3 regions of the Microbacterium sp. NPDC091382 genome follow, and region 2 is predicted to be linked to each of the others. Evidence: predicted binding sites of a transcription regulator. Region 2 holds the regulator's gene; each other region holds the start of a gene.
The links. The regulator HrcA, encoded in region 2, represses chaperone genes, less so after heat shock. The targets are predictions, from matches to a motif close to TTNGCACTCGNNNNNNNCGAGTGCNAA.
Positions count from the first base shown of each region.

Region 1 (10,271 bases), on a different contig from region 2:
GACAACGAACGGGTCAAGACCCGAGAGGTCGTCGCCGAGGGGCTCTACATCGCGTCCGCGGCGACACGTTTGGCGTTGAAGAACCGCATCCTGGTCGACATCCTCGTCGACGGCGACGACTTCGATTCGGACCGCTTCCTCGGTGATGCCCGCGACATCCTGATCTCGCTCGCCGAAGAAGCAGAAGCGGATGCCGCCCGCACCGAGCGCGAGCGCAAGGCCGCCCGCAACCGGTACTCCGACTCGAGCGGCACGCACGACTACCGCAGTCGCGATGTCCGCAACCTGCGCCGACGCCGCAAGCAGTCGCTTCACGTCGCGAAGGAGCTGCGCGCCCGGTCGGAGGACCAGGAGGAGCTGCGCAAGCTCATCGCCGATGCGCGCGATGCCGCCTGGGCCGAGGTGTCGAAGAACATCGACCGCTCGCTGCGGATCGCCGCCGCCCGTCCCGACCTGGACGCCGACTACGAGCGGATGCGGGTGGCCCGCATGCAGGCGCTGCGCCTCGTCGATCTGCCGAAGCTTCGTGCCCACCGCCGGAGCGTCGCGAAGCAGCAGGCGCTCCGCGACGGCGGCGTCGAACCCGAGCCCATCCTCGAGTCCGACCCCGCCGGAATCGACCCGGGCGAGCTGGAGTAGCGGCTCGATTTCGGATTGGGGCCAGTCGTGAAGTATGCTGTTCCTCGGCCCGGAAACAGGCCATGCGCCCGTAGCTCAATGGATAGAGCATCTGACTACGGATCAGAAGGTTAGGGGTTCGAGTCCCTTCGGGCGCACACTGTGTTGAGACAGTCTGAGAACGGCCCCGCTTCGGCGGGGCTTTTCTTGTCTTCCGGACTGCGCCCGCCGTTCGTTCTGCCTCGGCTGTCAGGTGCGGCATCCATCGCCAATGCCCATGCCACAGACGGATCAGCTCGATCGCGAGCTCCGGAGGGTGAGCATGCAACCGTGCGCTCGGTCGGGGCTGGCGCGCGTCGGTCGGACCGTGACTCCGCGACCTAGTGCCCTCCTAAGCCCTCGAGGCAGCCACCGTCCATGATGGGGCCGCCGACATCGACGTTGACGCCGTCCGGTCCGACCGCACCGAAGAGGCATGCGGTGAACTCCTGGCTCCTGGGGGAACCGACGGTCACTCCGAAACCTACGTTCCCCAGATCCCCGAGCGTCTCAATGGATCGGGCGGGGAACCCTTCGTCGAGAAAGACTTGTCGAACTGACTCCGCGGTGACTGTGCCGGAGTTTCGCAGATCGGTAAGGCCGCGCGTCACCGATTCGACGTACGCGCCTCCCGCGGTGTCAGCGTCATTCGAGATCGCGACGCGATCACGCCAGCGCTGGTTGTCCGCCATGTTCTGCTCGGGGTCGTAGACGACGCAACCCTCGGGCGGCGGCTCCCCATGTGGGTTCTCGGCGATCGCGCACGCCGACTCTCGAGGGGAAGGGGCTGCGCCCGGCGCAGGCAGATGAGAGGCGCAACCAGGCAACGCGACCACGGCGAGCACTGTCAACGCGGCGAAAGCGGTGAGCGCTCGCCGGTCGCTGCCGGACCTGACGGGAGACGTCGCCGATTCGTCCTCTCTGAGTACCGATACTCCGATTACGGGCCGCTGCTTCACGCGTATGATCTCTCGTTCTCCACCCGTCGGGCGAGCAGCCAGCGGGTGAGTCGGCGTACGAGCTCCGATGCGAGCGGCGACGCGTAGGCCTCCGCGTCGTGGCCGAGCGCGCTGTACGCGGCGCGGCATCCGTCGTTCTCGTGCGTCCAGACGAGCGGATGCGCGACCCCGTCGGCGTCGTCGTGCACAAGCAGGACGTCGGCCCCGGGGGAGACCCTCAGTGCCGTGTACGCCTCGTCCACTGTGTTGAGGTCGGCCAGATCCGCCACAGATGCCGAGACGGCACGCACGCGCAGCGGGCCGCGCTCGGGGTGGAACGTCACGTCGCGCACCCAGCGCCCGCCGAGGCGCGCCTCCCACGCCGTGTGCTCCGGAAGCAGCGTTGCGGCGACGTGCAGGACGAGCAGCGGACCGCGGTATCCCGTGAGGATCTCGGCGAGGCGCGCGTCGAGCGGATGCGGCGCGGTGCCTCCGCCGGCGTTGATCACGAGCAGGTCCGTAGCGTCGATCCGCGCGGCGAGGTCGTCGAGCGTGTCGACGACCGTGACGTCACCCTCCTCGCGGAGCACCTGCGCGACGATCGCACTGGTTTCGGCGAACGGATGCCACGGGTCGGCGTAATCCGCTCCGCCCGAGAAGAGCAGTACTCGGTTCATTCAGGCCCCGCCGGTGAACAGGCTCACCAGACCCGCCGAGCCGAAGGTGAACAGCACCGCGGATACGACGCCTTTGAACGCGGCATTCTTACTCCGGTGTCGGAGGGCATCGGCGACAGTGAAGCAGGCGAAAGCGACGGCCCACGCCAGCGCGACCAGGCGCGACCCCAGATGAGCGATGAACGGCGCGGCCGGTGCCCAGAAGATCACGGCCGCGAATGTCGCGACGAGCGTGATGACGATCAGCGCACCGAAAACGAACATCGCGGTACCGCCCCGCGTCTCCCACGCCTCGGCGGGCGTGCGTCGCGCCCTGCCGGCCGCGAGATCCGCGACGAAGCCGTCCGGCAGCGGCTGGCTGTCATCGAGGAGGCTGAGGCGCCGGACGCGCGCCTCGTCGGCTCCCTGCGCGATCGCCCAGCGCAGGTAGGCGGACACCTCGTCGGGGTCCGCGTCGGGCGCGGCGACGGAGTATCGACCGGCCTGCTCGCGCGCTCCGCCGGCGCGGTAGAGCACCACCAGCGCGGTTCTCAGGTCGGCGTCGTGAGGGTCGCGTTCGAGGGCGGACCGCAACGGCCGGGCAGCGCGTCCGGTGCCGACGACCGCCGCCCGGTCGAATGCGTCGGCCATCGCGGCATCCGTCGTCCCCATTACCTCAGTATGGCCGCGACCGTCGTTCACCCTCAGTTAAGTTGTGCACAACTCGATTGCGTGCAACCATATCGGTATGAGAGCGACCGATCAGATGGTGTGCTTCGGGGTGTACTCGGCCAGCCACGCCTTCGGGCAGGCGTATCGGCGCGTGCTCGCGCCGTGGAAGCTGACGTACCCGCAGTACCTCGTCATCGTCGCTCTCGGCGATCAGGAGCCCCGGTCGGTCAAGGAGTTGGGCGCAGAGCTCTTCCTCGACTCGGGCACACTGTCGCCGCTCATCCGCCGCCTCGAAGCGCGCGGCATCGTCTCCCGTTCGCGCAGCCCTCACGACGACCGTGTCGTCGAGGTCTCGCTGACGGACGACGGCCGTGCGCTCCGCTCGGAGCTCTCCGTCGTCGGCGCGGAGATCGCGCGCTGCACCGGACTGGACGAAGAGAAGGCGCGGATGCTGCTCGACGTGGTCCACGACCTGAACCGCGTCATGCGTACCACCGACGAGGCGATCGCCTCCTGACCCGAAGGACATCATGGAAGCTCTCTACACCGCAGAAGCACTCGCGACCGGAGGCGGCCGCAACGGCCACGTCCGCTCCCTGGACGGCCTCGTCGACACCGACGTCCGCGTCCCCAAGGAGATGGGCGGCGCCGGTGGCGCTCCGAACCCCGAGGTGTTCTTCGCCGCCGGCTACGCCGCGTGCTTCCACAGCGCCCTGCAGTCCGTCGCCCGCGCTCAGAAGGTGACCCTCGAGGACACCAGCGTCGGCTCGCGCGTCAGCATCGGCGCCAACGGCGAGGGCGGCTTCGGTCTCGCCGTGCAGCTCGAGGTCGTCATCCCGAACCTGCCGCACGACCAGGCGCAGGCTCTCGCCGACGCCGCACACCAGGTGTGCCCCTACTCGAACGCCACGCGCGGCAACATCGAGGTCACGGTCACGGTCGTCGAGGACTGACCTCGGCCGGTCTCAGAGGGCCGCACTCAGACGACAGGGCTCACGCGCAGCCAGCGGAAACCGCAGGCGGGCAGCGTGAGCCCTTCGTCGATTCCGAGCTCCACGCCCTCGATCAGATCGAGTGCCGTCGGGGCGAATCCTGACAGCGTCTCCGCAGGGACGTGCGCCGGCTCGGACGACACGTTCGCGAGCACGAGCACGACGGTGTCGTCTCCGGGACGCTGATACCCGACGACGGATGCCGCGGGCACGCCGAAACCGATCAGGCGCGTCCCGTCGAACTCGGGCGTCGTGTGCCGGACGGCGATGAGCTTGGTGAGGTCGCGGTGGATGCGGCCGGCCGAGGTGGCGGCATCCGTCCTCTGCGCGTAGCGGTCGCGCGGCTTCTGACCGCGGTGCGTCCAGCGCGGGTCGTCTTGACGCTCCGGATCGTCGCGGAACGTGGGGTCGTTCAGCTGCCCGACCTCGTCGCCCAGCCACAGCATGGGAAGGCCCGGCACGCTCAGTGCGAGCGCGTGCGCGAGGACGACGCGCGCCTCGCCGAGCGGATCGCCGGCCTCGACCCCGGCGAGGGATGCGGTCGTCCCGGCCACGCCGCCGGCCGTCGGCAGGCCGCGGCCGAACGACGAGCCGTCCGTGTAGCGAGCGGTGAGCTCGGCGGCATCCGTCTGCCACACGACGGCATCCGCGTCCCGCACGGCGGCCACATCGATGCTGCCGGCGCGCGCCTCGAGAGCACGCTGCAGGGGCGCGGCGTCGCCGGTGGCGAGGGCGTGCCACAGCGGAGCGGAACCGGGGGATGCCGGGAGCACATCGACCCCCGGTGCACCGATCGCCAGCACGGCGGCGATGACGTCCACCGCGTCACGATGCGGGAGGAGGAAGACCTCGACGCCGCGCCCGGCGAGGAAGAGCAGGTCGTCGATCAGCCCCGCCAGATCGTCGCGCGCGGGGACGTCGACCGCGAGCGAGATGCCCGACAGTCGGAGCTGGGCCGCCAGGTCCGACAGGCGGTCGATCGAACCGAGGCCCGGGTCGCCGCGCCGCAGGTCGACGGTGCCGTCCTCGCGACGGGCGAACGGGGATTGCACGTGGAGCACGCTCGCACCCAGGTCGCGCAGGGCGGGGATCTCGTCGCGGAGGCCGGCCAGGTTCCCGGCGTACCTGTCGGCGTAGCAGGCGGCGCCGAGGGCGAATCGCGAACTCGTCCGGGCGGAGTTCGCGGCACGCTGCTCGCCGTGCACCTTGAGGTCGAGCGAGCGTCCGTTCGCCGCGACGACCGCCGCCGTCACGAGGTCGAGCTCATCCGCGGCCGTTCCGCGTCGGGCCAGCGCCGCGAGCAGCGTCGGGAGGTTCGCGCGGATCCGCTCCGCCGCCGCATCGTCGACGCGGACGCGATCGGCGACGGCCGACAGCGTCGCCGCGAGGTCATCCTCGGCGGCCCCGATGGTGCTCATGCGGTGGACCTCCCGCCCCCAGCGTAGAGGGCGGGCCGGCGCTGTCTCAGTCGGCGCGCGCCACCGTGCGGTCGAGGAACGCGTGGATCGTCGCGTGCAGCGCCGCGGTGGAGGCCGCGTCGATCGCTCCGGAGTGACCGCCCTCGATCGGCTCGAGGTAGTGCACTTCGGCATCCGTCTCGTCCGCCAACCGCGCCGCCATCTTGCGCGCCTGCACGGGGCCGACCCGGTCGTCGCTCGCGGCCGCGTAGATGAGGGATGCCGGGTACCGCCGCCCGGGCTCGATGAGGTGATACGGCGAGAAGGTCTTCACGAACTCCCACTCGGCCGGGTCGTCGGGGTCGCCGTACTCCGCGATCCAACTGGCACCGGCCGACAGCCGCGTGTACCGCCTCATGTCGAGAAGAGGCACGCCGCAGACGATCGCCCCGAAGTCGTCGGGATACTGGGTCAGCATGTTGCCGACGAGCAGGCCACCATTGCTGCGGCCGTGGCAGGCGATCCGGTCGGAGGTCGAGACGCCGCGGCGGACGAGGTCACGTGCGACGGCGGCGAAGTCCTCGTAGGCGCGATGGCGGTTCTCGCGCAGGGCGGCGAGGTGCCATTCGGGACCGAACTCGCCGCCGCCGCGGATGTTCGCGACGACGTAGACACGACCCTGCTCGAGCCAGGCGGGACCGACGATCGTCGGATACTCGGGCGTCAGCGCGTGCTCGAACCCGCCGTAGCCGTTCATGAGCACGGGAAGGGCGCCCGAGCGCTCGCGCGGACCGACCTCGAAGTACGGCACGCGGGTGCCGTCGGCCGACGTCGCCCAGTGCTGCTCGGCCACGAGGCCGGACGCATCGAAGGTGGCGCGACTGCGATCGACGACACGCGGTTCCGCACCCGGCTCGAGGACGAGCAGGGTCGGCGGCGTGAGGAAGCCGCGCGCGACCACCCACAGCTCGTCGTCCTCGTCGTCGTCGGCGGTCGCGATGTTCGCGCTGAAGAGGTCGGCGTCGCCCATTCCCAGGTCGATGTCGCTCCCGACGAGTGTGTCGGGGTCCAGCGACACGAGCCGGCTCTGCACCCGGTCGAGCACCGTCAGGACGAGCCGGTTCCGCGTCCAGGTCCACGTCTCGAGGACGGCGGTGTCGGTCGGGGCGAACGCGACGCGAAGGTCCGAGCCATCCCCCTCTGTGACGGTGTCGAGAGGTCCGATCAGCAGGGTGCCGGCGGGATGCGTCGTGTCGCCGATCTGCCACGGTGTCGTCGTGCGGACGGTGACGATCTCGCCGTGCACGTCGACGTTCGCGTCCTGAGGCACGGCGATGAGGCGCGGTTCGCCGCCGTCCCACACCCAGGCCTCCGAGTGGAAGAAGTCGTGGGCGATGATCACCATCGGGGTCGCCGTGCCGCCGGTGTGGTCGACGTGCGCGAACACGCCGACGTCCGACGCGACACCCGTGACGATGGGCGGCGCGTCCTCGAGCGACTCGCCGCGGCGCCATGCGCGGGCATTGATCGGGTAGCCCGAGTCGGTGACGCCGCCGCCGTGCAGGGCGGTCGCGACGAGCAGGGTGTCGCGGTCGATCCACGCGATCATCGTCTTCTCGGCGTCGAGAGCGAACGGGGTGTCGTCGACGAAGCGACGCGTCTCGAGGTCGAATTCGCGCACGACGGAGGCGTCGCCGCCGTCGGGGCTCAGCCGCACGAGGGCCCGGCCGCTGCCTGCCGGACCGTGGGCCGCGCCCGCGAACGCCCAAGCCGTGCCCTCCTCGCGGCCGAGAGCATCGATGTCGAGCAGGACCTCCCAGGCCGGGGTACCCGCCGTGAACGAGGCGCGCAAGGTGCGACGCCACAGGCCGCGGGGGTTCTCGGCATCCCGCCACAGGTCGTACATGAGATCGCCGTGCCGACTCGGGACGACGAGCCGATCGGGGTCCTGCAGGATGCCGGTCAGCCGGCTCTCGAGCGACGTCCGGGCGTTTCCGGCGAAGGCCGATTCGGTCTCGGCCGTCTGCTCGGCGGCCCACGCGCGGGCCTCGGATCCGTCGATGACCTCCAGCCAGAGGAAGGGATCGGCGGGCTCGGGGGCGATCTCAGGGGCGCTCATGCCGCCAGCCTACGGGGCGGTCCGCGGGGTGCGTTCGCCGTGCGAGAACCGTTGGCACTCGCATATCGAGAGTGCTAATCTGAACGTACTTGAGCCGCCGAGGCTCAACTTTGAGACCACATCACCGAAGGAGAGAATCATGGCGACCTACGACCCGTTCCGTGACCTCGACCGCATCGCGTCGACCCTCTTCGACACGCGCCGCGGCCCGCGACGGATGCCGATGGATCTGTACCGCGACGGCGACCACTACGTCCTCAACGCCGACCTTCCGGGCATCGACCCGGGCTCGGTCGACATCGACGTCGACGGCCAGCTGCTCACCATCCGCGCTGAGCGCACCGTGGGGGCGGCCGACGGAGTGAAGTGGATCACGCGCGAGCGCGAGACCGCGAGCTTCCTCCGCCAGCTCAACCTCGGCCAGGGAATTGACACCGAGGCGATCACCGCGACCTACAACAACGGCGTCTTGACCGTCACCATCCCGGTGAGCGAGAAGGCCAAGCCGCGCAAGGTCGAGGTCGTCGCCGAGGGTTCGGCCCCGACGATCGCCACCCGCGAGAGCGAGCCGCAGCCGATCGACCAGTGACCGGATCGCCGGTCCCGCAGTGACGAATCGCCCTGCATCCCGTGCCGGATGCGGGGCGATTCGTCTGCGGTCAGAACCCGCGCAGCCGGGCGGTGAGCTGTTCGAGCTGCGAGAGTTCGTCGTCGGTGAGCACCGACATCCGCTCGGCGATCGTGCGCCCGTGGATGGTCGCGACGCGCCGGAACGTCGAGGCGCCCTTGTCCGTCGCGCGCAGGATCGCGCCGCGTCCGTCCTGCGGGTCGGGGCACTTCGAGACGAGGCCGCGCGCGACCATCCGATCGACCAGGCGCGAGACGCTGGGCTGGCTGATCAGCATGTTGGCGGTCACGTCGCGCAGGCGCGCGGTGTGCTCGTCGCACCGGGTCACCGTGAGGAGGACGTCGTATTCGGCGCTCGAGAGCTCGTCGTCGTCGAAGTCCTGCGAGATCTCGGCCATGACCTCGTGCTGCGCGCGGAAGAGGCTCTCCCATGCGGCGATGGCGAGGCGTCGGTCGGTCATGGCGTCCACTGTATCGCCGCGTGCCTCCACGACGAGCGCGATCGGTCGCCTTGCGGTCACCCGCACGTCACGCGGTGTTTCCCCCTTCAGGAGAGCATTCTCATGGACCTGGTTGTCGCTATGTCCTGACAAATATCCTCGTCATCGATAGTCTGCGACGACTCCCGCAACCAATGGAAGTGAGGCGCGCCCGTGAGCGTGATGACACAGACAAGACGACGAGGCACTCGTGCCCGTATGGCGATCGGCGGACTCGGAGTCCTCGTCGCCTGCACCCTGACGGCCGGGCCCGCTTTCGCGGCCGCCGGCTTCACCGAGGAGCAGATGACCGCGACCTACGCGTCGGACGCCACCGCGTCGACCGGCGACTCGAAGGCACCCAGCGCCGACAACTGGTCGGTGCAGATGATGGACGTCTTCGAGGATCTCCGCACGGATCGCGGCGAGGGCGGCAACGCAGCCGTCATGGATTACAACGACGAGCTGACGAGCGAGATCAACCTCACCGCATCCGATGCTCAGGTGGAGCGCGCCATCGTCGACCAGTACCAGGACATGTCCGTCAGCATGGGCGACGCCTTCGGCGAGAAGCTCGGGGCGATCTACGCCGGCGCCGTCGCCGACGGCGAGCTGCCGAAGCTGACGTGGCTCCTGAACAAGGAAGGCGGCAAGCTCGGGTCGACCTCGTCGAGCAACCCGCCGAAGAACTACTTCGACTACAAGCGTCCCTATCTGCGGCTCGACACCACGAAGGACCTCGTCTACCGGGACAAGGAAGGCGGCGACGCGTGGGGCTCCAAGAGCGGGTCGTTCCCGTCGGGGCACACGTCCCAGGCGTACTGGCAGGGCACGGCGCTCGCCGAGATGCTGCCCGAGCTCGCGCCGCAGATCCTCGCGCGCACGGCCGAGGCCGGCAACAACCGCATCGTGATGGCGGCTCACTATCCGCTCGACGTCATCAGCGGCCGCATGATGGGCCAGAAGATCATCGCACTCCGGCTCGCCGATCCCTCTATGCGCAAGCTCGTGGACGAGGCCGCCGCCGAGCTCCGCGGTGTCCTCGAGCGCGGCTGCGGCGACACCCTCGAGAACTGCATCGAGAAGGACGTCCCGTACCTGACGACGGACAAGGCGCTCGCGTACTACCAGGAGCACCTGGGCTACGGGTTCCCCGCCACCGGCCCGAAGGGCGTTCCCGTCGTCGTGCCTGCGGGCGCGGAGGAGCTGCTCGTCTCGGCTCACCCCGAACTGACGCCCCAGCAGCGCCGTCAGGTGCTCGCCGTGACGGCGACGGACTCCGGCAACCCGCTGGACGTGGGGGAGCAGGAGAGCTGGCAGCGCATGAACCTCGCGGCCGCCATGGCCGCGAAGGTCACCGTCCGCGAGGACGGGTCCGTCGTGATCGGCGCGCCCACGCCCGACCCCGAACCCACTCCGGACCCCGAGCCCACGCCCGACCCGGAGCCGACTCCGAACCCTGAGCCGACTCCCGACCCCGAGCCCACTCCGGCTCCGGAGCCGACTCCGGCTCCCCAGCCCACGCTCCCGTCGACGGGGGGCGCACCGGGTGCACCCGTCGCCAACGGTGACGACCTCCCCGCTGCAGCGCAGGGAAAGATCCAGGCATCCGTCCGCGGCGACCGCATCGTGGTCTCGGGTCTGACGGCCGGGCAGCAGTACTACGGGTTCATCTACTCGACCCCGACCGCGCTCGGACAGGTGACGGCGGATGCCGCAGGTTCGGCGACCTTC
Region 1 covers NZ_JBIVUD010000001.1:1,038,069-1,048,339, forward strand. The annotation lists gene ACIQLK_RS04990 (asparagine synthase) at 1-639, shown strand, start outside; tRNA gene ACIQLK_RS04995 (tRNA-Arg) at 704-776, shown strand; gene ACIQLK_RS05000 (hypothetical protein) at 999-1,616, opposite strand; gene ACIQLK_RS05005 (ThuA domain-containing protein) at 1,613-2,272, opposite strand; gene ACIQLK_RS05010 (DUF6584 family protein) at 2,273-2,923, opposite strand; gene ACIQLK_RS05015 (MarR family winged helix-turn-helix transcriptional regulator) at 3,018-3,440, shown strand; gene ACIQLK_RS05020 (organic hydroperoxide resistance protein) at 3,454-3,876, shown strand; gene ACIQLK_RS05025 (hypothetical protein) at 3,903-5,333, opposite strand; gene ACIQLK_RS05030 (prolyl oligopeptidase family protein) at 5,380-7,431, opposite strand; gene ACIQLK_RS05035 (Hsp20/alpha crystallin family protein) at 7,571-8,020, shown strand; gene ACIQLK_RS05040 (MarR family winged helix-turn-helix transcriptional regulator) at 8,091-8,519, opposite strand; gene ACIQLK_RS05045 (phosphatase PAP2 family protein) at 8,721-10,271, shown strand, end outside.
Region 1: the regulator HrcA is predicted to act here: its motif matches at 7,483-7,509, upstream of ACIQLK_RS05035 (Hsp20/alpha crystallin family protein).

Region 2 (10,271 bases):
CAGTCCCGGCGGCGTCGGCTGCTCGTCCGTGCCGGGGCGCAGCTCGTCCATCGGGAAGCTCAGCACGTCGGTCGGACCGGGCTCGTCCATCCACTGGACGTGCAGCGCCTCCATCGCGCCCTCGTCGACGAGAAGGATCGCCACGTCGGCGTCCGGGCTCACATGGAGCTCGGCGAAGTTGTTCTCCGTGAGGCGCAGCAGGACGGTCTCGTCGACCTCGACGCCGGACTCGTTGGTGATCTCGATGGTCATGAACGTCCTCGCTTGGGCTGTCGGTCACGGGGGCCGGCGGGGCGCAGGCCCGTTCGGCGCTCGGCGCGGTTCGCGAACTCGCTCGCCTCGTCGCGCTCGCGGCGCGCGGCGAGCTTCTCCTCGTCGTAGGCGCTGTATGCATCCACGATGCGGCCGACGAGGGTGTGCCGCACGACGTCGTCGCTCGTGAGGCGGGAGAAGTGGATGTCGTCGATGTCCTTGAGGACGCGGGTCACCAGCCGCAGACCGGAGGCGCCCTGCGGCAGATCGACCTGCGTGATGTCGCCGGTGACGACCATGCGGGTACCGAATCCGAGACGCGTCAGGAACATCTTCATCTGCTCGGGAGTGGTGTTCTGCGCCTCGTCGAGGACGACGAACGAGTCGTTGAGCGTGCGGCCGCGCATGTACGCGAGGGGCGCGACTTCGATGGTCCCCGACGCCATGAGTTTGGGGACCAGTTCGGGATCCATCATCTCGTTCAACGCGTCGTACAGCGGGCGGAGGTAGGGATCGATCTTGTCGGTCAGCGTTCCCGGGAGGAAGCCGAGCCGCTCCCCCGCCTCGACAGCCGGACGGGTCAGGATGATGCGACTGACCTCCTTGCGCTGCAGCGCCTGGACGGCCTTGGCCATCGCGAGGTACGTCTTGCCGGTGCCGGCGGGCCCGATGCCGAAGACGATCGTGTTCTCCTCGATCGCGTCGACGTACTCCTTCTGCCCGAGGGTCTTCGGCCGGATGACCTTGCCTCGCGACGACAGGATCGCCTCACCGAGCACCTCCGAGGGACGCATCCCGCTGTTCTCCCTCAGGATGCGGTTGGACTGCGTGACGTCGCTCGGGTCGAGGCCCTGACCCGCCCGCGCCATCCCGATGAGCTCGTCGACGAGCTCGTGTGCCCGCGCGACGGCTCCCTCGTCACCGGTGAGGGTGATCTCGTTGCCGCGGACGTGCACCTGCACGTCGGGGTGCTCCCGTTCCACGGTGCGCAGCAGGCGGTCCTGCGGACCGAGCAGCTGCACCATGGCGACGCCGTCGGCGTAGATGTGCGCGACGGTGGGTTCGGCGCCGTCAGCCACCGAGGCTCCCTTCGGCGAGTCCGCCGCCCAGCACATGCGCATGGACGTGGAACACGGTCTGACCGGCGGCCGGGCCGGTGTTGAACACGAGTCTGAAGTCGCCACCGGCGTGCTCCGCGGCGAGGCTGTTGGCGAGCCCGATCAGTTCGGCGAGGAGAGCCGGGTCGCCCGCGGACAGCTCAACGACGTCGCGGTACTGCTCGGTCTTGGGGATCACGAGGAAGTGGACGGGCGCCTGCGGGGCGATGTCACGGATCGCGAACGCGTTGTCGGTCTCCGCGATGATCTCGGACGGGATCTCACCCCGGAGGATGCGGGTGAACACCGATGGCTCGCTCATCCCCTCAGTCTACTCAGCGCCTTCCCACCCCGGTCGGGTCGGGCTCACCAGCGGCCGAGGGCGGCGTTGACGATCGCGAGGGCGGCGGGACCGGCCGTGGACGTGCGCAGGACGGTGTCGCCGAGCCGCACGAGTGTGGCACCCGCCGACTGCAGCAGGTCCAGTTCCTCCGGCGAGATGCCGCCTTCCGGCCCCACGACGAGGATCACGTCGCTCGCGTCGTCGGCATCGATCGCGATGCGCGACAGGGCGACGGATGCCGTGGGTTCGAGCACCAGCATCCGTGAATCCCGGGCACGCGCCGCCAGGTCCCGCGTGGTCACAGGCTGGTCGAGCTCAGCCAGCCAGGGTCGATGCGCCTGTTTCGCGGCCTCCCGGGCGATGGTCTCCCACCGTGCGACGCCCTTGGCGACCTTCGCCCCTTCCCACCGCGACACCGAACGGGCGGCCTGCCACGGCAGGATCGCGTCGACGCCGAGCTCGGTGGCGGCCTGGACGGCGAGCTCGTCACGATCGCCCTTCGCGAGGGCCTGGACGAGGACGGTGCGCGGAGACGCAGCGGGTACCTCCGCTCGCGCCGACACCTCGACGACGACTTCCTTCGGCGCGGCCGCCGCGACCGTTCCGCTGAGCCATACGCCGCGGCCGTCGCCGACCGTGACGTCCTCCCCCACCCGGATGCGGCGGACCGCCGCTGCGTGGTGCGCCTCGGCGCCCGTCAGCCGGACGACGTCGCCCGGGCCGGCGGCCCCGGCATCCTCGATCAGGAAGTGGAGGGCCACGATCAGCGCTTGAACTTGCCGCGGAGCTTGGAGAAGAGGCCCGGGTGGAACTCGGCGAGGTGCGGCGGGGCCGGACGCATCCGCTTCGCGAGCTCCTGGACGAGGGCCCGGGACTTCGGATCGAGGTGCGAGGGGGTCACGACCTGCACGCCGACGCGGAGGTCGCCGCGCTGGTCGCCGCGAAGGGGGGTGATGCCCCGCCCGCGGATCGTCAGCTCGTCGCCGGACTGGACGCCGGAACGGATGTCGAGGTCGACCGAGCCGTCGAGGGAGTCGATGGTCACGCTCGTCCCGAGGATCGCGTCGATCATCGAGACCTCGAGGGTGGCGAGCAGATCGTCGCCGTCACGGCTGAAGACGTCGTGCGGCGCGACCGTCACCTCGAGGTAGAGGTCCCCGTTCGGGCCCCCGGCGGGACCGACCTCGCCCGAGCCCGGGAGTTGCAGGCGCAGCCCCGTCTCGACGCCGGCGGGGATGTCGATCGACACTGTGCGGCGGGCGCGCACCCGTCCCTGCCCCTGGCACGTCGAGCAGGGGTACGGGATCGTCGTGCCGTAGCCCTGGCAGGTGGTGCAGGGTTGCGACGTGACGACGTTGCCGAGGAGGCTCCGGACGGTCCGCTGGATCTGGCCGGAGCCGTGGCAGATGTCGCAGGTCACGGGCTGAGTGCCCGGCTGGCAGCACGAGCCCTGGCACGTCTCGCACAGGACGGCGGTGTCGACCTCGATGTCGCGGTGGACGCCGAAGACGACGTCGCCGAGGTCCAGGTCCACGCGCACGAGGGCGTCCTGCCCGCGCTCGCGACGCGACCGCGGGCGCCCGGCGCGGGTTCCGCCGCCGCCCCCGCCGAAGAAGCTCTCGAAGATGTCGCTGAATCCGCCGAAGCCGGCACCGGCGCCCCCGAAACCGCCCTGGTCTCCACCCATGTCGTAGCGCTGACGCTGATCGGGGTCGCTCAGGACGTCATAGGCGTGGGTCACGAGCTTGAACTGCTCGGACGCGTCCTCGCCCGGGTTCACGTCCGGATGCAGCTGGCGCGCCAGACGCCGGTAAGCCTTCTTGATCTCCTCCGGGCTCGCGTCGCGCGCGACACCCAGGACCTCGTAGTGGTCAGCCACAATCACCTCTCCGGCCCGCGGGCCGATTCGTTCAGCGCGACGTCTCGTCTTCTTCGAGAAGGCGCGTCAGGTAATGCGCGACGGCCCGGACCGCCGCGAGATTCGTGGGGTAGTCCATGCGCGTGGGCCCGAGCACTCCGACGCGCGCATGGGATCCGCCGGCGTCGTAATCGCCCGCGACGACGGATGCCTCGGACAGTCCGAACGGCTCGTTCTCCCGCCCGATGCTGGTCGCCAGGCCCCGGTCGTCCGCGACCATCTCGCCCATGAGCCGCAGCAGGGTCACCTGCTCCTCGATCGCCTCCAGGAGGGGATAGATGCTGCCGCGGAAGTCGGATTCGCGCCGTGCCAGGGTCGCCGACCCCGCCATCACCATGCGGTCGTGACGGAACCCGTCGAGTTCCTCTCCGATCGCGCGAAGCACGATGCGGCGGTTCTCCTCGCGGGGCGCGGGGACCTCTTCCTCGAGGATGCGACCGATCGCGGCAGCGCCGTCGCGCACGCTCTTCCCCGTCAGCAGGGCTGCCATGGCGAGCTTGAGCTGCTGCGCCTCCTCGGCGGTCGGCTCGGTCGCGAGCAGGGCGACGCGCTGCGAGACCCTACCGGTGTCGGTGACGACGATGATCACGACGCGGGTGCCACCCAGGTGGACGACCTCCACGTGCGAGACGTTCGCCCGCGCGAACGACGGGTACTGCACGATCGCGACCTGGCCCGTCAACCGCGTGAGGGTGCGGACCGTGCGGACGAGGAGGTCGTCGAGATCGCCGGTGTCCTCGAGGAACGACCCGATCGCGGACCGCTGCGCCGTCGTGAGGGGACGCACGTCGGCGAGGTGGTCGACGAACACCCGGTAGCCCTTGTCCGTGGGAACGCGCCCCGACGAGGTGTGGGGTGCGGTGATGAGCTCCTCGTCCTCGAGGAGCGCCATGTCGTTCCGGATGGTCGCGGCGGAGACGCCGAACTGGTGGCGGTCGACGATCGCCTTGCTGCCGACCGGCTCCCGCGTGTCGACGTAGTCCTGGACGATCGCGCGCAACACCTGGAGACCGCGTTCCGAGACCATCACCCCTCCTCCGCTGGCACTCTCGATCTGGGAGTGCCAATTCTACCGCGCGTGAGGCGATCCGCTCGGATCACTCCGTGAGGGCGCGCACGACGGCGTCGGCGAGCAGCCTTCCACGGCGGGTGAGGACGATGCGCCCGCGCACGGCGGAGGCGCCGTCGACGAGTCCGTCCGCGATCAGGGATGCCACGTTCCGCCGCCCCGCGACCGTCGCCTCGTCGACGGCCACGCCATCGGCGATGCGCGAGCGGAGGAGGATGTCCTCGAGGCGGCGAGCCTCGGCATCCGGCCTCTCCCGTCCCGCGGCCGGGGATTCGGCCAGCGCGAGCCGCTGCGCGTACGCCGCCGGGTGCTTCACGTTCCACCAGCGCATCCCGCCGACGTGGCTGTGGGCGCCGGGGCCGTAGCCCCACCAGTCCTGGCCCCGCCAGTACGACAGGTTGTGGCGGGAACGCTGAGACCGAGCCGTCGACCAGTTCGAGACCTCGTACCAGCCGTATCCGGCGGCAGCGAGCAGCTCGTCGGCGAGCTCGTACATGTCCGCCTGCAGGTCGTCGTCGGGCGCGGGCACCTCGCCGCGGCGGATCTGCCGCTCGAGCTTCGTACCGTCCTCGACGATGAGCGCATACGCCGAGACGTGATCGGGCGCCAGCTCGATCGCGGTCTCGAGGGATGTCCGCCAGTCCTCGAGCGACTCCCCCGGCGCGCCGTAGATGAGGTCGAGGCTCACCGCGAGTCCGGCGTTCCGAGCCGCCGCGACGGCGGTCGCGATGTTCGCCGGGTCGTGAGTGCGGTCGAGCGCGGCGAGAACGTGCGGCACGGCCGACTGCATGCCGATCGAGAAGCGGGTGACACCGGCGTCGGCGAGGGTCCGCGCGACCTCATCCGTCAGCGTGTCGGGGTTGGCCTCGACCGTCACCTCGGCGCCGTCTACGAGTCCGAACGCGTCTCGGACGCCGTCGAGCATGCGAGCGAGGTCCCCCGGTGGCAAGAGGGTGGGCGTGCCACCACCGAAGAAGACCGTGCGGGCCGGTCGCAGCGGTCCGCGCGCCGCGAGGACCTCGCGGGACAGTGCGATCTCGCGGAGGACCTCCTCGGCGTACGCGTCCTGGCGCGCACCCCGAAGCTCGGTGGCGGTGTAGGTGTTGAAGTCGCAGTACCCGCATCGCACGCGACAGAACGGGACGTGCAGGTAGACCCCGAAGTCGACGTCGGGATCGACAGCGACGTCGTGCGGGAGCGCGCCGTCCACGGGTGCGGGGTCGCCGAGCGGGAGGGCCGATCCCATCAGGAGCCGGTGGCGTACATGGGCGACATCGCCTGCAGGTAGCCCTGGAACAGCGCGCTACGGCGACGCTTCACGAGCGGACGCCAGAGTCGGTAGAGCAGGCCCGTCGGCTTGTCGAAGGCGCGGACGGTGAACCACACCTCGTCGTCATCCCGCCACTCGACCAGGAACGATTCCTCGCCGCTGACGACCGATCCGCCGACGGTTCCCAGCGAGAACCCGACCCGACGAGGCTCGTCGATCACCGAGATGACGCGGAGTTCGGCATCCGCCTTCATCCCGCCGACCCGACCGTGGACGTGCGCCGTCGTGCCGGCACTCACGAACGGCGTCCCGTCAGCATCGAAACGCTGCTCATCGTCCAGCCGGCTCGGCTGGACGGCGTTGCCGTCGGCATCGAAACCGACGCCGGAGTACATGGGCCCGGATGCCGGGCGCACATCGGCGACCTGCAGGCCGGCGCCGCGCTGCGCACCCCACCCGAGAAGCTGCTCGGTCGACGTGGCGAACCGGTCCTCACCGCTCCCGAGACGCCACGAGGCCTCCGCCGGGGTCGTCCCCTGCGGCGGATAGCCCATCAGATCGGGGGCCTGCGTGGCCCCGACGGCGGCGTAGTCGACGGTCCCTGCCTGGAAACTCCCGCGGCGCATCGTGACAGCCTACTTCTTGTCCTTGCCCTCGACATCGCCCGACAGGGCGGCGATGAACGCCTCCTGGGGGACCTCGACGCGGCCGACCATCTTCATGCGCTTCTTGCCCTCTTTCTGCTTCTCGAGCAGCTTGCGCTTGCGGGTGATGTCACCGCCGTAGCACTTGGCGAGCACGTCCTTGCGGATGGCGCGGATGTTCTCGCGAGCGATGATGCGGGCGCCGATCGCGGCCTGGATGGGCACTTCGAACTGCTGGCGCGGAATGAGTTTGCGCAGACGCTCGGTCATCATCGTCCCGTAGCCGTAGGCCTTCTCGCGGTGGACGATCGAGCTGAACGCGTCGACCTTCTCGCCCTGCAGGAGGATGTCGACCTTGACGAGGTCCGCGGTCTGCGAGCCCGCCGGTTCGTAGTCGAGGCTCGCGTAGCCCTGCGTCTTGGACTTCAGGTGATCGAAGAAGTCGAAGACGATCTCGCCGAGGGGCATGTTGTAGCGGAGCTCGACGCGGTCCTCGCTGAGGTAGTCCATCCCGAGCAGGGTGCCTCGGCGCGACTGGCAGAGTTCCATGACCGTGCCGACGTAGTCCTTCGGAAGCAGGATGCCGACCTTCACGACCGGCTCGGAGACCTCGGCCACCCGGCCGTCCGGGTACTCGGAGGGGTTGGTCACCGTGACCGTGTCGCCGGTGTCCGTGGTCACCGTGTACGTCACCGAAGGCGCCGTCGTGATGAGGTCGAGGCCGAACTCGCGCGAGAGGCGCTCGGTGATGATCTCGAGGTGCAGGAGGCCGAGGAACCCGCAACGGAAGCCGAAGCCCAGCGCGACGGAGGTCTCGGGCTCGTACTGCAGCGACGCATCCGAGAGCTTCAGCTTGTCGAGCGCCTCACGCAGCTCGGCGTAGTCGCTGCCGTCGATCGGGTAGATCCCGGAGAAGACCATGGGCTTCGGATCCGTGTAGCCGGAGAGTGCGTCCGCCGCAGGCTTCCGGTGATTCGTGATCGTGTCGCCGACCTTCGACTGACGCACGTCCTTCACGCCGGTGATCAGGTAGCCGACCTCGCCGACGCCGAGCCCCTTCGTGGGCACGGGCTCGGGGCTCGACACGCCGATCTCGAGCAGGTCGTGCGCGGCCTTCGACGACATCATCTGGATCCGCTCACGCGGCTCGAGCTTGCCGTCGACCATGCGGACGTAGGTGACGACGCCGCGGTAGGCGTCGTAGACGGAGTCGAAGATCATCGCGCGGGCCGGAGCGTCGGCGTCGCCGACGGGTGCCGGGATGCGCTCGACGATCCGGTCGAGGAGCGCCTCGACGCCCATGCCCGTCTTGCCGCTCACCTTGAGGACGTCGGCGGGGTCGCCGCCGATGAGGTTCGCGAGCTCGGCCGCGTACTTCTCCGGGTCGGCGGCGGGCAGATCGATCTTGTTGAGGACCGGGATGATCTCCAGGTCGTTCTCGAGCGCGAGGTAGAGGTTGGCGAGCGTCTGGGCCTCGATGCCCTGCGCGGCGTCGACGAGGAGGATCGCCCCCTCGCACGCGGCGAGCGACCGACTGACCTCGTAGGTGAAGTCGACGTGACCGGGGGTGTCGATCATGTTGAGGGCGAACGTGCCGTCGGCGGTGGCCCACGGCATCCGGACCGCCTGGCTCTTGATCGTGATGCCGCGCTCGCGCTCGATGTCCATGCGGTCCAGGTACTGGGCGCGCATGTCGCGATCGGCGACCACGCCGGTGATCTGCAGCATGCGGTCGGCCAGCGTGGACTTGCCGTGGTCGATGTGGGCGATGATGCAGAAGTTGCGGAGCTGCGCGGGCGGCGTGGCCGCGGGCTGCAGGGGCGTGAGGGCGCGGGGTGACATGACGAGCCGAGTCTACCGGCGAGCGGCAGCGCACCCGCCCCACGGATCGGGCACAATAACCGGTCGCCCGATCGACACGCCAGCGGACGGGCGCATGAGAAAGAGTTAACCGATCTGACACTTGCGGGGTGCCCTGGACCGCCCGAATGCTCAGTGTGGCGGTCGGTTCCTGCGCGATAAGCCCCGCGCCCGAGCCGCCTCGGGAGAACCCACCGTGTCGCACCCACCTGCCCCCGCGTCCGTCGCACGTCCGGTTCTCCGCCGGACCTGTGCGGTGCTGACCGTCGCCACCCTGACGACAGCCGGACTCGCGCTCGTCCCCTCCGCGGCCTCTGCCGCGGTCTCGCCCGACTCCCCCGTCGTGATCTCGGAGGTGTACGGCGGCGGCGGCAACAACGGGGCCGCGTTCAATCGCGACTTCGTCGAGCTTGTGAACACCGGCGACGAGACGGTCGACCTGAGCGGCTACAGCGTCCAGTACGCCTCGGCGACGGGCGCCTCGTGGCAGGTGACGAAGATCGGCGACATCGACTTGCCCGCCGGCGCGAACCTCCTCATCGGTCAGGCGCCGGGCACCAACACCTCCCTTCCCGGCTTCGACGCCGATGTCGAAGGGTCCATCGCCATGAGCGGCAGCGGCGCCAAGGTCGCACTCGTCTCGAGCGAAACCGCCCTCACCGGCAGCACCGGCATCGCCGCGCTCGACCAGGTCGTCGACCTCGTCGGCTGGGGCCCCACCGCCACAGCGTTCGCCGGATCGGCGCCCGCGCCCGGTACCTCGAACGCGACCAGCGTCTCGCGCGACGACGAAGGTACGAACACCGCCGACAACGCAGCGGACTTCACCGCGGGCGCTCCCACGCCCACCGGCCTCGGCGCGGGCACCGACCCCGAGCCCGAACCGGATCCCGAGCCGCAGGTCGCGACGATCGCCGAGATCCAGGGCACGACGGATGCCTCTCCCCTCGCTGGGCAGACCGTCACCACCACCGGTGTCGTGACCGCCCACTACCCGTCGGGCGGCTACAACGGCTATGTCATCCAGACGGCCGGAAGCGGTGGCGAGCTCGACCTCGCCACCCACACGGCGTCGGACGCCGTCTTCGTCTACGCGCCCGGAGCGACCGGAGAGGTCACCCTCGGCGACACCGTGACCGTCACAGGTGCCGTGTCGGAATTCAACGGTCTCACCGAGATCACCGTCAAGGCGGGCGACGCGAAGGTCATCGCGGACGCGGAGGCGCCCACGCCCTCCACCGTGGGCTGGCCGACGACGGCGGCGCAGCGCGAATCGCTCGAGTCGATGCTGATCGAACCCCGGGGCGAGTTCACCGTCAGCGACACGTACAGCACCAACCGCTTCGGCGAGGTGGGCCTCGCCGCCGGGTCCGAGCCCCTGCGTCAGCCGACGGATGCCGCCCGCCCCGGCAGTGCCGCCGCCGCCGCCGTCGCCGCGGACAACGCCGCGCGCGGTGTGCGCCTCGACGACGGAGCCGGGCTCGACTACACGTCGGCCGCGAACCAGTCCCTGACCCCGGCCTACGTCTCGCTCACCGAACCCGTGACCGTCGGTGCGGGTGTCACCTTCACCGCACCGCTCATCGTCGATTACCGAAACGACACCTGGAAGCTGAACCCCACGCAGCCGCTCGTCGGCGACGGGACGGGAACGGACGAGGTCGTCTTCGAGAACGTCCGCACGGACGCCCCGGCCGAGGTCGGCGGCGACCTCTCCATCGCCTCGTTCAACGTCCTCAACTACTTCACGACCCTCGGCACCGACTCCGCGAGCTGCGAGGCCTACACCGACCGGTTCGGCGACGGAGTGACCGTCCG
Region 2 covers NZ_JBIVUD010000002.1:578,152-588,422, forward strand. The annotation lists gene ybeY (rRNA maturation RNase YbeY) at 1-252, opposite strand, end outside; gene ACIQLK_RS10300 (PhoH family protein) at 249-1,367, opposite strand; gene ACIQLK_RS10305 (HIT domain-containing protein) at 1,324-1,671, opposite strand; gene ACIQLK_RS10310 (16S rRNA (uracil(1498)-N(3))-methyltransferase) at 1,716-2,453, opposite strand; gene dnaJ (molecular chaperone DnaJ) at 2,456-3,571, opposite strand; gene hrcA (heat-inducible transcriptional repressor HrcA) at 3,603-4,637, opposite strand; gene hemW (radical SAM family heme chaperone HemW) at 4,708-5,925, opposite strand; gene ACIQLK_RS10330 (DUF1990 family protein) at 5,925-6,575, opposite strand; gene lepA (translation elongation factor 4) at 6,585-8,435, opposite strand; gene ACIQLK_RS10340 (ExeM/NucH family extracellular endonuclease) at 8,650-10,271, shown strand, end outside.

Region 3 (10,271 bases), on a different contig from region 2:
GGGCCCGCCTGACGCGGTCATGAAGGAGCAGGCGGTCATCGACGCCTACCTCGGCGCGCACCAGGACGTCGATCTCGGCGTCGTCACGGGCCGCTACGAGGGTGAGTTGACCCCCGAGGCAGCCGAACTCGTCGCGCAGGCGCACGAGCTGCAGGATGTCGTCGAAGCGGATGCCGCTCCCGCGGCATCCGAGACGTCGGCACCCCCCACCACGCGACGCGCCGAGAGCGCCGAGCGCGCGGCATCCGACCCCGCATCGGGAACGACGGAGGAGAACAAGTGAGCGACACCGCTGCGGTGCAGGCGGCGCCGTCCGCGACCGCCGTCGAGAACGTCGTCGAGCTGCGGGATGTGCATGCCGGGTACCTTCCCGGGGTGAACATCCTCAACGGCGCGAACCTGACCGCCGCGAAGGGCGAATTGATCGGCATCATCGGCCCCAACGGCGCCGGCAAGTCGACCATGCTCAAGGCGATCTTCGGGCAGGTCAAGATCCGTGAAGGTGCCGTTGTCCTGAACGGCGAGGACATCACCGGCCTCCGCGCGAACAAGCTGGTCGCGAAGGGCGTCGGCTTCGTCCCGCAGACGAACAACGTCTTCCCGAGCCTGTCTATCGCCGAGAACCTGCAGATGGGCGCCTACCAGCGCCCGAAGGTGGTCTCGGAGCGGATCGACTTCGTGACCTCTGTGTTCCCCGACCTCGCCAAGCGGCTGCAGCAGCGTGCCGGTTCTCTGTCGGGCGGTGAGCGGCAGATGGTCGCGATGGGCCGCGCCCTCATGATGGATCCGCATGTGCTGCTGCTCGACGAGCCGTCGGCCGGTCTGTCGCCGTCGCGACAGGACGAGGCCTTCCTCCGCGTCTCCGAGATCAACAAAGCCGGTGTGACCACGATCATGGTCGAACAGAACGCGCGGCGGTGCCTGCAGATCTGCGACCGCGGTTACGTTCTCGACCAGGGGCGTGACGCGTATACCGGTACCGGACGTGAGCTTCTGAACGACCCCAAGGTCATCGGGTTGTACCTCGGCACGCTCGGCACCTGACACCGAGCCACTCCTGCAACGATGCCCCCGGTCCTGTGACCGGGGGCATCGTCGTGTGCGCACACCTACGCTCGGCGCCCGTCCTCCTCCCCCGCAGACGCACGACGGCCCCGATCCGAGGACCGGGGCCGTCGTGTACGGCGGAGCTGGGCTCAGCCGAGGTTGAGGAACGAGTAGTTGTTGTCCTCGCCGTACTGGAAGATGCCGATGGACGCCTGCGTCGGGTCACCCACCTTGTCGAACGTGATCGGGCCCGAGACGCCGTCGTAGTCGGCGACTCCGCCGCCGATGATGATGTCCGCGCACTCGGCGTAGGACGTGCACTTCGTACCGTCACCCGAGCCACCCGAGACCTGCTGCAGGTGCGCCGCGACGTCAGGGCCTTCCGCCGACCCTGCCTCGAGTGCAGCGAGCGCGAGCAGGATGACCGCGTCGTACGACTCAGGGCCGTAGGTGTAGTCCTTCAGCTCGGGCTTGCCCGTACCGGTCCAATACGAGTTCAGGTCGGTGCGGAACGACTCGATGCTCTTCGGGTCGACCGCGGGGTAGGTTCCCTTGGCGCCGGTCAGCGTGCCGGCCTCGAACTCGTCGCCGAAGTTGGTGAGGTTGCCGTCCACGAAGTACATCTTGTCCTTCGGGAAGTCGTTCGACACCAGCTCGGGGATGATCGTCTTGACCTCTTCGAAGGTGATGAGCGCGATGGCGTCGGGGTCGGCCGCGAGCACATCGGACACCTGGGCCGAGAAGTTCGTGTCACCCGTGTTGTAGAGCGCAGCCGAGACGACCTTGCCGCCGGCCTCCTCGAAGGCGGCCTTCGTGAAGCAGGCGAGGCCGGTGCCGTACGCGTCGTTCAGGACGATGAGACCGAGGGTCTCCGCTCCGTCGCCGGCGATCAGGTTGCCGAGCACGTTGCCCTGCAGGACATCGGAGGGAGCAGTGCGCCAGTAAAGGCCCTTGTCCTTGTACCCGGTGAACTGGGCCGAGGTGTTGGCCGGCGAGAACTGGATGGCGTCGGCGGCGATGACCTGGTCGATGAACTGGAGGGACGTGCCCGACGAGGCTGCACCGATGATCGCGGTGGCACCGGCGTTCAGAAGACGCGGGATCTCGGTCTCGTACGCCTTGTTGTCGGTGTCGCCCGAGTCGCCCTGGACGAGGTTGATCTTCACACCCTTGTCGGCCTTGTTCACCTCGTCGGCGGCGTACTCGGTGCCGGCGATCTCGGGCGGGCCGAGGAACGCGAGGTTTCCGGTGACGGGCAGGGCCGTACCGATGGTGTACTCGAGGTCCGTGGCGGGGCCCTTGGAGGTCGAGGTGAACTCCGGGGTGTAGTCCGGCGGCGCTGCCGTGTCGCAGTTGACGGGGAAGGTGAAGTCGGATCCCTGCGCGTCTCCGGAGTTGGACGCCGAGGGCGTGGAGGCTCCGGAACAGCCGGCGAGGACGAGGGCGGTTGCGCTGGCGAGGGCGATGCCGCCCATGGCCTTCGCAACGCGCGATCGGGTGAAGACGGACATTGTGCTCCTTGCTGTGGTGACACGAGTCGGATCGGGTCCGGCCCGGTGTGATCAACCTAGCGGGGAGGTCATCTCGCGAGTGTTGCCGTTCGTTAACGATGTGTAACGAGGTGGGCACGCTCCCATAACGGCGAGGAAGGCGGCATCCGCCCCGGTCACACGGGGTCGGGAACGGCCGTCATCGCGCGAGCGCGCTGGCGACGCGAGGCCAGCAGCGAGTCGACGGCGAACACCGCGACGGCGACCCAGACCAGGCCGAAGCCGATCCACCGCTCGAACGGCATGGGCTCCTGCAGGATGAGCACGCCCGTGAGGAACTGCATGATCGGCGCGACGAACTGGAGGATGCCGACCACCGTCAGCGACGTCCGGCGGGCGCCGGCGGAGAAGAACAGGAGGGGGATCGCGGTGACGGCACCGGCGAGCAGGAGGAGGACCGTGTGGCCGGTTCCTTCGCGCCCCATGGTGAGCCCCGACGTCACCCCGACCGCGATGAGCTGGATGACGGCGATGGGCACGAGCCAGAAGGACTCGAGCGTGAGGCCGCTGACGGCATCCACCGACGGTCCGATCCGCTTCTTCACGAGACCGTACGTCGCGAAGCTGGCGGCGAGGGTCAGGGCGATCCACGGCACGTTCCCGACCGCGACGATGATGACGACGACGGCCGCAGCGGCGATGGCGACCGCGGTCCACTGGGCCGGCCGCAGACGCTCCTTCAGCACGAGGACGCCCAGGAGCACGGTCGCGATCGGGTTGATGAAGTAGCCGAGGCTCGTCTCGACGACGTGGCCGGTCAGGGTGCCGATGAGGAAGACCTGCCAGTTGACGTAGATGAGGAGGCCGGCCACCAGCGTCCACAGCATGAGTCGGCGGTCGCGGAGGATGACGCGCATCCGTCCCCAGCCGCGGGTGATCGCGATCAGTGCGACGCAGAAGACGAGGCTCAGCACGATGCGCCAGCCCACGACCTCCCACGGCGTTGTGGGAGCCAGGCTGACGAAGTACAGCGGAAGGAAGCCCCAGAGCACGTACGCCGAGAAGACGAAGACACCGCCGAGGGACTTCTCGCGGGCGGCTTCCTCGGGTGTCATGAGTACGAGCCTACGACGGTCATGACAGCGGCGGTACCGCGGCGCCTGCCGATGTTCGTCGGGATCCTGCCATGGCGGAGAGGCCGGGGCCGAAGACACAGGGCCCGGATGCCGAAGCATCCGGGCCCTGTGGAAGGGTGCTGCGTGTCAGCGGACGACGACCGCGAGGACGTCGCGAGCCGACAGCACGAGGAACTCGTCGGCGCCGAACTTGACCTCGGTGCCGCCGTACTTGCTGTACAGAACGCGGTCGCCGACGGCGACGTCGAGCGGAACGCGGTTGCCGTTGTCGTCGATGCGGCCGGGGCCCACGGCCACGACCTCGCCCTCCTGGGGCTTCTCCTTGGCGGTGTCAGGGATGACCAGGCCACTCGCGGTGGTCTGCTCGGCCTCGACCTGCTTGATGACGATGCGGTCTTCGAGCGGCTTGATGGAAACCGACACGTTCTACCTCTTTCTTGCTGGTGGGGTCCTGCTTCAAGACTCATCAGCACTCGCTTACCGAGAGTGCTAACGAAAGTCTAGAGCGCGGTTGGCACTCATGCAACGCGAGTGCCAACAGTGATCCGGATGCCGGTGCGCCTAGGCTGGCCGGATGGAACAGGCCGAGCTGACCGCCCTCCTGACGCCGCAGGGATTGCGCATGGTGGACGAGGTCGGACCCCTGGCATCCACCACCGAGGTCGCGGCAGCCGTCTCGCGCCTGCGCGCGGCGGGTCACTCCCCCGACCTGGTGTCGGCGGTCGTCGGGCAGGCGCACCTGCGCGTACGCGCCGCCGCGAAGTTCGGCCCCTTCGCGGACCGGATGCTCTTCACGCGGGCGGGCCTCGAGCAGGCCACTCGCCTCGAGGTCGCCGCCCGCCACGCGGGACGGTTCCGGGATGCCGGGGTGCACCGCGTCGCAGACCTCGGCTGCGGCATCGGGGGCGACGCCCTCGGAATGGCGGGCATCGGGCTCGACGTGCTCGCCGTCGACGCGGACGAGACCACCGCCGCCCTTGCGGCCTACAACCTCGCGCCGTTCGGCGACGCCGTCACCGTGCGACACGGCCGCGCTGAAGACACCGTGCTCGACGAGTGGGATGCCGTGTGGCTCGACCCGGCCCGGCGCACCGCGGGGCACTCCGAGACCTCGCGCACCCGCCCCGAGGACTGGTCGCCGTCTCTCGACTGGGCCTTCTCCCTGGCGGAGCGGATGCCGGTGGGCATCAAACTCGGACCGGGACTCGACCGCGACCTCATCCCCGCCGACGTCGAAGCGCAGTGGATCAGCGTCGACGGTTCGACCGTCGAGCTCGTGCTCTGGTCGGGATCGCTGCGCCGCGAGGGCGTGCGACGCTCGGCGCTCGTCATCCGCGGCGGCGCGGCGGCGGAGCTCACGGCCCCCGCCGACGCACCCGACGAGCCGGTGCGCGAGCTCGGCGCCTTCCTGCACGAGCCCGAGGGCGCGGTCATCCGCGCCCGGCTGATCGGCGAGGTCGCGCGCACCCTGGAGGCGGGGATGCTCGCCGACGGCATCGCCTATCTGACGTCGGATGCCGCGTTGACGAACCCGTTCGTGCAGTCGTTCCGCGTCCGCGAGGTGCTGCCGGTCAAGGTGCCGGCGATCAACGCCGCGCTCCAGGCACGGAGCATCGGCACGGTCGAGATCAAGAAGCGCGGCGTCGATGTCGACCCCGCGCAGTTCCGACGCAAACTCGCGCTGCGCGGAGACGCGGCGGCGACGCTCATCCTCACGCGCCTGGGCGAGGGACCGAAGGCGAAACGCGTCGCCGTGCTCGCCGACCGGGTCTGAGTCAGGCGAACAGAGCGCCCTGCGACGCGGCCCACCAGAGCCATCCGGCGCTGTAGATCAGCGACGCGACACTGAGCCCGAGTCCCCACAGGGCGGTCTCGCGCCGCTCCCACGGGCGGCGGAGCGCAAGGACGGCGAGCGCCACGCCGATGAGACCCACCGGGAAACCCCAGCCGACGAAGCAGGCCAGAACCAGGCCCAGCACGCCGAACAGGAGCGACCACCCCGCGCTGCGCGGGAGCATGGGCTGCTGCGGGATCCACCGGACGTCGGGCGAGACCCGGTCGTCCGGATCGGGATGCACGGCGAGCGGCGGGGCGACGGGCAGCGGCTGCGTCAGTTCGCGTTGGAACCCGCCGCGGTGAACGCCCGGCAGCGCGGAGTCGGTCGGTGCCGGCGCGACGTCCTCCGACGCGGGCTCGATGACGGGTCCCTGCGTCGCGGGGGCGGGATGCCGGGTCGACGGAGAGGGACCCGCTGTCGGAGAGGCGGGGCGCGGCATCCGCTCGTCGGTCATGACGACGCCGCCACCTGGATCGTCGTGACGGGCAGGGTGGAGTCGGCGCCGAAGGCGAGGGTCGACGCGGGACGCCCGCTCATGATCAGCTCGGAGGCGAGTGCCGCGATCATCGCGCCGTTGTCGGTGCAGAGGGACAGCGGCGGGATGCGGACGGCGACTCCCGCGGCCTCGGCGCGCTCGAGCGCGACATCGCGCAGACGCTTGTTCGCGATCACGCCGCCGCCCAGCAGCAGCCGCGGGACGCCGTGACGGGCGCAGGCGTCGAGTGCCTTCGTGACGAGGACGTCGACGACCGCTTCGCGGAAGGATGCCGCGACATCGGGCACCGCCAAGGGGTCACCCGTCGCCTCGTGCTGCTCGACGAAGCGGGCGACGGCGGTCTTGAGCCCCGAGAACGAGAAGTCGTAGCGATGCTCGGCCATGTCGGATGCGCGGGACATGCCGCGGGGGAAGCGGATCGCGTTCGGATCCCCGGATGCCGCCGCCCGGTCGATCTCGGGGCCGCCGGGGTACGGGAGCCCCAGGATGCGGGCGATCTTGTCGAACGCCTCGCCGGCGGCGTCGTCCATCGTCTCGCCGAGGAGTTCGACGTCCGAGACGAGGTCGCGGACGAGCAGGAGCGACGTGTGCCCGCCGCTGACGAGCAGCGCGACCGTCGGGTACTCGACCTCGTCGCCGGTGAGGATGTCCGCGGCGATGTGACCCACGAGGTGGTTGACGGCGTAAAGCGGCTTGTCGAGGCTGACGGCGAGCGCCTTGGCGGCGCCGACCCCGACCATCAGTGCGCCGGCGAGACCGGGCCCGCTGGTGACGGCGACCGCGTCGACGTCGGCCAGGGTCACCCGCGCCTCGGCGAGAGCAGTCTCGATCGCCGGCTGCAGAGCCTCAAGGTGGGCGCGCGCGGCGACCTCGGGCACGACGCCGCCGTAGCGGGCGTGCTCGTCCATGGAGCTCGCGATGGTGTTCGAGAGCAGGGTACGGCCCCGGACGATGCCGATCCCGGTCTCGTCGCAGCTCGTCTCGATGCCCAGCACGAGTGGTTCGGGTGCGAGGGGTTCGTGCGTCATGTCAGCACCAGCCCTTCTCGGCCGTCGGGGCGGCCGTGGTCCGCGCCTCCCAGGCGACGAGGTTCAGCTGCATCACGACCGCGTCGACATCGTCGGGCTGGTAGTACCGGGGGCGGCGACCGACCTCGACGAAGCCCTCCGACAGATACAGCGCGGTGGCGCCGGGGTTGTCGGCCCGCACCTCGAGGAACATCTCCCGCGCACCGCGGCTGCGGGCGGTGGCCAGCAGTTCGCGCAGCAGCGCGCGCCCGCGACCGCGGCCCCGCGCATCGGCGGCGATGGCGATGGTCTGGATGTCGGCATCCGCTGCGCCCTCGACGGCACGCACACCGCCGTAGCCGACGAGGCGACCGGCCTCGATGTCGACGACGTAGCGGCCGTGGGGCGAGGCGAGCTCGCCGGCCATGAGCGCGTCACTCCAGGCGTCGGTCGGGAACGACGCGCGTTCGAGGCGCATGATGTCGTCGAGGTCGTCGCCGGTGGCGGTGCGGAGGGTCACTGGCCGACCTTCTTCCGCGGACCCGGCATGGTGACGTCGGGAGCGCGCAGGTAGAGCGGTTCGCCGAGGTCCTCGACACGGCCGGCTGCAACCGCGCGCGCGGCCACGAGCGCGACCATGGCGCCCGGGATCACGGTCGTGTCACGCCGCTCGGCGCCGTGCTCGGCGAGGGCGGCGTCGATGTCGTCGCGCTTCACGAGCGTCGCCTCGGTGACGCGCGCCGGCAGTCCGTCGTCGTCGATCCCGTCGTAGACCGTGAAGGCGAACTCCTTGCGGCGCGCGTCGGTGACGACCGCGAAGCGGGGGACGTCGGCGAACGGGTCTGCGAGCAGCACCGCGAGGGCCGCCGCGTCGTGGCTCCGGACGGGGACGACGGGGATGCCGCGGCCCAGGGCGAAGGCCCGTGCGGCCGCGATCCCGACCCGAAGCCCCGTGAAGGGACCCGGGCCCATGCCCGCGGCGACGTGGGTCAACGCGACGGGCTCCGGAGTGCCGGTCGCGCCGATGGGGCCGCGCGCGGCATCCGTCATCACCGTTTCGAGCTGGGTGCCGATGATCTCGGCGTGCCCGAGGGGGTCGGCGCTGGCGGCATCGGCACGGACGGCACCGTCGGCGTCGATCACGGCGACGGCCGTGCCGAGGGAGGTGTCGATGCCGAGGATCACAGGATCAAGGGTATCCGGGCCGGCGGCGGCCACGTCTCGTCAGGGACGCCGGGTGATGGTGACGATACGGGGAGCGGCGTCCTCGAGCTCTGCGGCGTAGTGACCGGTGGTGCCGCAGGCGTTGTCGATGCCGGTGCCGCTCCAGCCGCGCTCGATCTCCAGCTCCCACCAGGTGTCGACGAGACCGTCGACCATGCCGCGGCCCCACTCGACGATCGTCACGGCGTTGTCGGGGTCGAGACCGAGGTCGTCGAGCTCCGCAGGCGAGCCGAGCCGGTAGGCGTCGACGTGCACGAGCGGCGGACCGCCGACCTCGGACGGGTGCGTGCGCGCGATGACGAAGGTGGGGCTCTGCACGGGACCGCGGATGCCGAGGCCCTCGCCGATCCCGCGGGTCAGGGTCGTCTTCCCCGCCCCGAGCGGTCCGGTCAGGACGAGCAGGTCGCCCGCCGTCAGCGCTGCGCCGAGCTCGCGGCCGAGCGCCTCCATGTCGTCGGGCGACGCGATCTCGCGACGCCCCTCGAACTGCTCGATTCCGGTCATGACCGCACCTCCCGCCGCGGCACGCGCGGGCCGATGCGCGTGACGATCTCGTAGTTGATGGTGTTCGCCGCCTCGGCCCAGTCCGTCGCCGAAGGGACGCCCGTCGCCGGGTCGCCGAAGAGCACGGCCTCGTCGCCGACCGCGATGGGCTCGTCGCCGACGTTGACGACGAACTGGTCCATCGCGATGCGGCCGGCGACCGGGAACGTCCGCCCGCCGATCGAGACGGGACCCGCCCCGGATGCCGCGCGCGGCACCCCGTCGGCGTAACCGACCGAGATGAGGGCGAGGGTCGACTCGCGCTCGGTGCGGTGCTGGTAGCCGTACGAGACGCCCTGGCCGGCGGGCACGCGGCGGACGGCGGCGACCGCGGCGCGGAGGGTCATGGCGGGGCGGAGGCCGAGGTCGGCCGACGATCGGCCGTCGAACGGCGACAGCCCGTAGATGGCGACGCCCAGGCGGACGCACCCCAATCGCGCCTCGGGCAGCCCGATCGCGGCGTGCGAGGCCGCGATGTGACGCAGCCGCGGACGCAGCCCGGTCGCCTCGGCGGCGGCCTGCGCGACCGTGAAGCGAGACAGGGCGGTGCGATCGTCGTCAGGCGACGTGTTGGAGAGATGGCTGAAGATGCCGAGGACGCGGATGACACCCTCGCGCTCGTACTGCGCCGCCGCGGCGAACACGGCACCGTAGTCGGCGGGGGCGATGCCGTTGCGGCCGAGGCCCGTCTCGACCTTGAGCTGCACGGTCACCGGACGGTCCGTTGACCCGGCCCGAGCCGCCGCACGCAGCTGCTCGAGACTCGAGACGCCGAGCTCGATGTGCGCGGCGGCGGCTGCGGTGAAGTCGGCGCCCGGCGCGTGGAGCCACGCGAGCACGGGCGCGTCGATTCCGGCATCCCGCAGCTGCAGCGCCTCGGGGACGTCCGCGACCGCGAGGCGGGCCGCTCCCCCGGCGAGCGCCGCGCGCCCCGACCGCACGGCACCGTGGCCGTAGCCGTCGGCCTTGACCACGGCGATGACCTCCGACTCGGTGAGCCGAGCGAGGTGGCGGACGTTGTGCTCGATGGCGCCGACGTCGATGACCGCTTCACGGGCGACGCCCTCCGGCATCCGATCGGGCAGGGGCATGCGATCGGGCAGGGGCATGCGATCGGGCGGGGGCATGCGATCGGGCGGGGGCATGCGATCGCGGGTCATGCTGCGGACTCCGCGATCACATAGGCGGTCGCCAGACCGGCGTCGTGCGAGAGCGAGAGGTGCACGGTGCCGATGCCGCGTCCCGCCACGGTCGCCGCCGTCTCGCCGGACAGCGCGAAGACCGGACGCCCCGAGGGCTCGGAGGCCACCTCGATGTCGGTCCAGTGCACCCCTTCGGATCCGCCGAGCGCCTTGATGAGCGCTTCCTTCGCGGCGTATCGAGCGGCGAGCGAGTGCGGCTTGAGGGTCTGCTCGGATGCCGTGAAAAGCCGCTCCATGAGCTTCGGCGTGCGCTCGATCGAGCGCTCGAACCGCGGGATGTCGACGAGGT
Region 3 covers NZ_JBIVUD010000001.1:5,248-15,518, forward strand. The annotation lists gene ACIQLK_RS00020 (ABC transporter ATP-binding protein) at 1-283, shown strand, start outside; gene ACIQLK_RS00025 (ABC transporter ATP-binding protein) at 280-1,044, shown strand; gene ACIQLK_RS00030 (ABC transporter substrate-binding protein) at 1,197-2,558, opposite strand; gene rarD (EamA family transporter RarD) at 2,714-3,652, opposite strand; gene groES (co-chaperone GroES) at 3,800-4,096, opposite strand; gene ACIQLK_RS00045 (SAM-dependent methyltransferase) at 4,248-5,447, shown strand; gene ACIQLK_RS00050 (hypothetical protein) at 5,449-5,964, opposite strand; gene tsaD (tRNA (adenosine(37)-N6)-threonylcarbamoyltransferase complex transferase subunit TsaD) at 5,961-7,034, opposite strand; gene rimI (ribosomal protein S18-alanine N-acetyltransferase) at 7,036-7,533, opposite strand; gene tsaB (tRNA (adenosine(37)-N6)-threonylcarbamoyltransferase complex dimerization subunit type 1 TsaB) at 7,530-8,198, opposite strand; gene tsaE (tRNA (adenosine(37)-N6)-threonylcarbamoyltransferase complex ATPase subunit type 1 TsaE) at 8,238-8,741, opposite strand; gene alr (alanine racemase) at 8,738-9,853, opposite strand; gene ACIQLK_RS00080 (holo-ACP synthase) at 9,937-10,271, opposite strand, start outside.
Region 3: the regulator HrcA is predicted to act here: its motif matches at 4,185-4,211, upstream of groES (co-chaperone GroES).